One region of the Carnobacterium sp. AT7 genome, then DNA from elsewhere that is predicted to be linked to it. Evidence: a T-box and tRNA genes for the amino acid it is inferred to sense, from the RefSeq annotation. Region 1 holds a T-box; the other holds one or more tRNA genes.
The links. The T-box of region 1 lies ahead of CAT7_RS09295 (valine--tRNA ligase). A T-box ahead of a tRNA ligase gene usually reads a tRNA of that ligase, here a tRNA-Val.
Positions count from the first base shown of each region.

Region 2: it has a tRNA-Val gene. The T-box ahead of CAT7_RS09295 (valine--tRNA ligase) is inferred to sense a tRNA for this amino acid. The anticodon was not compared.

Region 1 covers NZ_ABHH01000026.1:5,095-7,341, reverse strand. Annotated here, with positions in the region: gene CAT7_RS09305 (redox-sensing transcriptional repressor Rex) at 1-102, shown strand, start outside; gene tpx (thiol peroxidase) at 230-721, shown strand; T-box leader at 777-1,013, shown strand; gene CAT7_RS09295 (valine--tRNA ligase) at 1,087-2,247, shown strand, end outside.
Region 2 covers NZ_ABHH01000043.1:6,528-8,774, forward strand. Annotated here, with positions in the region: tRNA gene CAT7_RS11085 (tRNA-Pro) at 486-559, opposite strand; tRNA gene CAT7_RS11090 (tRNA-Arg) at 596-669, opposite strand; tRNA gene CAT7_RS11095 (tRNA-Leu) at 673-761, opposite strand; tRNA gene CAT7_RS11100 (tRNA-Gly) at 811-882, opposite strand; tRNA gene CAT7_RS11105 (tRNA-Thr) at 892-964, opposite strand; tRNA gene CAT7_RS11110 (tRNA-Leu) at 1,000-1,084, opposite strand; tRNA gene CAT7_RS11115 (tRNA-Lys) at 1,127-1,199, opposite strand; tRNA gene CAT7_RS11120 (tRNA-Val) at 1,201-1,276, opposite strand; rRNA gene rrf (5S ribosomal RNA) at 1,299-1,414, opposite strand; rRNA gene CAT7_RS11130 (23S ribosomal RNA) at 1,506-2,247, opposite strand, start outside.

The DNA of each region.
Region 1 (2,247 bases):
GTTAACATTCAAATGAAGTATATTGATTTTTCTAGCGAAATTTTTACCATGGTTTACCAAAATGAAGCTCTTTACCCGGCTAACTTAGTTGAAGAAGACTAGGATTACAGCTGAAAAAAAGTGAAAAAGCAGAACGGATTAGATTCGTTATTTTATGCTGGAATATTGCTTTAAAAAAGGATTCTTCGTATACTATTCTAAGAGAAGTTATAGAATAGGGAGTGTTCGTATGGAGATAACGAGAAAAGGTACACCGTATAAATTAAAAGGGGTACAACCAAAAGTTGGCAATAAAGCACCTGATTTTGAAGCAGGAAATTTAACAGATGAACAAATTAAGTTAAGTGACTTTGCTGGTAAAGTGGTATTAATCAGTGTGGTACCAGATATCGATACGCGAGTATGTGCGTTGCAAGCAAAAGAATTTAATAAAATTGCGAGTGAATTAGAGGGTGTCCAACTAATTACGATTTCTAATAATTCCAAAGAAGAACAAGCTGATTGGTGTGCTGGAAAAGATATTTCAATGGAAATGTTGCACGACAGCAATTTAGAATTTGGCGAAGCGTATGGTTTAGTAATGGAAGAGCTAGAAAAGTTAGCTCGTTCAGTGTTCGTAATCAACCCTAAAGGCGAAATTACTTATCAAGAAATTGTTTCAGAGATGTCTAGCGAGCCCGATTATGATCAAGCTATCAAAGCGGCAAGAGCTGCGCGCTGATAAAACAGTAAGAAGCATATTGAAATATAGCTTTTTTAATGCTACTATATAAAAATAAAAGGCAATGAACAAGAGGAGTAATTTTATTTGCTGGCTTTGAGAGAATAGAACAGATGCTGAGAGTTCTTAGTCACAGTAAAATGAAGGTAGCTTGGGAGCTGGCAAGGTGAAAGTAAAGTAACTTTGTTCGGAGTAACGATCCGTTAAAAATGGAACTAAGAGGTATACTTTTGAAGATAACAAAAGTGTGCAATATAGGTGGTACCGCGAATGAACAGCATTCGTCCTAATAATAATTTATTATTAGGATGGATGCTTTTTTTGTTTTTCAGATTGATTAAGTGAAAGTATAAAGGAGAGATAAAATGACAGACGAATTGAAAATGTCTACTAAATATCAACCGAATGAAGTAGAAGCTGGTCGTTATGATAAATGGGTAGAAAAAGGCTTGTTTAAACCAAGTGGGGATAAGACGAAAGAACCTTATTCTGTGGTTATTCCGCCTCCCAATGTAACTGGTAAACTGCATTTAGGTCATGCTTGGGATACAACTCTGCAAGATATCATTGTTAGACAAAAAAGAATGCAAGGGTACGATACATTATGGTTGCCAGGAATGGACCATGCTGGAATTGCAACTCAAGCAAAAGTGGAAGCGAAACTTGCTGAGGATGGAATTTCACGTTACGATCTTGGACGCGAGAAATTTATTGATACCGTATGGGATTGGAAAGAAGAATATGCAAGTGTTATTCGCGAGCAGTGGGCAAAAGTTGGGATTTCAGTTGACTATAGCCGCGAACGTTTTACGTTAGACGATGGATTATCTGAAGCGGTACGGAAAGTATTTGTTACAATGTACAATAAAAAATTGATTTATCGTGGAGAATACATCATCAACTGGGATCCAAAAGCTAAAACGGCTTTATCTGATATCGAAGTGATTCATAAAGATGTTGAAGGTGCTTTTTACCATATGAGTTATCCTTTAACAGATGGAAGTGGAGTAGTTGAAATTGCTACGACCCGACCTGAAACGATGTTAGGTGATACAGCAATTGCGGTACATCCTGAAGATGAACGTTACAAACACTTAGTCGGTAAGACCGTTATGTTGCCATTGATGAATCGTGAAATTCCTATCATTGCAGATGAGTATGTTGAGATGGATTTCGGTACAGGTGTAGTGAAAATAACTCCTGCTCATGATCCTAATGACTTTGAAGTTGGGAAACGTCATGATTTGCCACAGATAAATGTGATGAATGATGATGGTTCAATGAATGAGTTAGCTGGTAAGTATGAAACGATGGATCGATTTGCAGCTCGTAAAGCTGTCATAAAAGATTTAGAAGCTGAAGGACGACTAATCAAAATTGAAAAAATGGTACACAGTGTTGGTCATTCAGAACGTACTGGTGTTGTAGTAGAACCGAGATTATCCACACAATGGTTTGTAAATATGGCTCCATTGGCTAAAGAGGCTATTGAAAGCCAAGGTACAGAAGATAAAGTGAACTTTGTA
Region 2 (2,247 bases), on a different contig from region 1:
TTTGAAAAGCAACTCTACTCATTTTCATTTAAAATAGCCTCTAAACTGCCACTATTTAACGATAAATAAAGAAGAAATTTTCAAATCAGTCATTTATAGAACAAAATGTCTTTGTAAACCAATAACTGACCTACAACTGTAGTCTTCATATTCATAGCAGATTCATGTAATAGCATTATTTCTTTTCCACCTATAATACATGACCTATTTAAGACCACCCAGCCTTAATCGCCCTTGAAAGAGTACGATCCATTAAATACTTTGTTTGTTCATTACAGCAGCTTTTATTAGCACTACAGTTGCTCACAATCCCTCTGCTAAATCATTCATTCCCATTCGAACTTTTAACCATTATTAGACTTTAGGATTAAGACGATGCCAAGTCTCTATCCGCACAATTTGACGAAGAACCTACATAATTATTGAAAGACAAATAAAAGGTAATTTCTCTTAGACTAGAGAAACTACCTTTTATGAATTATTTATCGGGAAGACAGGATTCGAACCTGCGACCCCTTGGTCCCAAACCAAGTGCTCTACCAAGCTGAGCTACTTCCCGTTCACTGACTTTTCATTCTTTCTTTAAAAAGAAAAATGCACCCAAGAGGACTTGAACCTCTAACCCCTTGATTCGTAGTCAAGTACTCTATCCAATTGAGCTATGGGTGCAAATGGTGCCGAGGGCCGGAATCGAACCGGCACGGTGATCACTCACCGCAGGATTTTAAGTCCTGTGCGTCTACCTGTTCCGCCACCCCGGCTTTAGAACAGTTTTCATTCTTACGAATGAGCTTACTAGTCAACCTAGTAAGCGAAAGACGGGATTCGAACCCGCGACCCCCACCTTGGCAAGGTGATGTTCTACCACTGAACTACTTTCGCAAAAAAAAATGCCGGCTAAAGGAGTTGAACCCTCGACCCTCTGATTACAAATCAGATGCTCTACCAACTGAGCTAAGCCGGCTAAAGTGGTACTTCACTAATCATTCAAATAAAAAATGGTGCGGGTGAAGGGACTTGAACCCCCACGTCTTTCAACGCTAGATCCTAAATCTAGTGCGTCTGCCAATTCCGCCACACCCGCAAAAAAACATGGCATAACTAAACATGGTTGAATGATTAGTTATGAGTCATGCAGGATTCGAACCTGCGACCCTCTGATTAAAAGTCAGATGCTCTACCAACTGAGCTAATGACTCATGGTGGAGGTTGACGGGATCGAACCGCCGACCCTCTGCTTGTAAGGCAGATGCTCTCCCAGCTGAGCTAAACCTCCATATGATAAAAAAATTGAATCTGCGTGGCAACGTCCTACTCTCACAAAGGGAAACCCTTCACTACCATCGGCGCTAAGAAGCTTAACTTCTGTGTTCGGCATGGGAACAGGTGTGACCTTCTTGCCATCATCACCACACAATTTCAATCAAGAGAACGTTGTTCTCTCAAAACTGGATAAGTTAAAAATCGTTTTTCGTTCTGAAACCGTCTTACACCGTTTAAAAAATTTGGTTAAGTCCTCGACCGATTAGTATTGGTCCGCTCCATCTATCGCTAGACTTCCACTTCCAACCTATCTACCTGATCATCTCTCAGGGGTCTTACTCACTTACGTGATGGGAAATCTCATCTTGAGGGGGGCTTCACGCTTAGATGCTTTCAGCGTTTATCCCGTCCACACATAGCTACCCAGCAATGCCCTTGGCAGAACAACTGGTACACCAGAGGTGTGTCCATCCCGGTCCTCTCGTACTAAGGACAGCTCCTCTCAAATTTCCTACGCCCGCGACGGATAGGGACCGAACTGTCTCACGACGTTCTGAACCCAGCTCGCGTACCGCTTTAATGGGCGAACAGCCCAACCCTTGGGACCGACTACAGCCCCAGGATGCGATGAGCCGACATCGAGGTGCCAAACCTCCCCGTCGATGTGGACTCTTGGGGGAGATAAGCCTGTTATCCCCAGGGTAGCTTTTATCCGTTGAGCGATGGCCCTTCCATGCGGAACCACCGGATCACTAAGCCCGACTTTCGTCCCTGCTCGACTTGTAGGTCTCGCAGTCAAGCTCCCTTATGCCTTTACACTCTGCGAATGATTTCCAACCATTCTGAGGGAACCTTTGGGCGCCTCCGTTACACTTTAGGAGGCGACCGCCCCAGTCAAACTGCCCGTCAGACACTGTCTCCCAGCCCGATAAGGGCTGTGGGTTAGAGTGGTCATACAGCAAGGGTAGTATCCCACCAACGCCT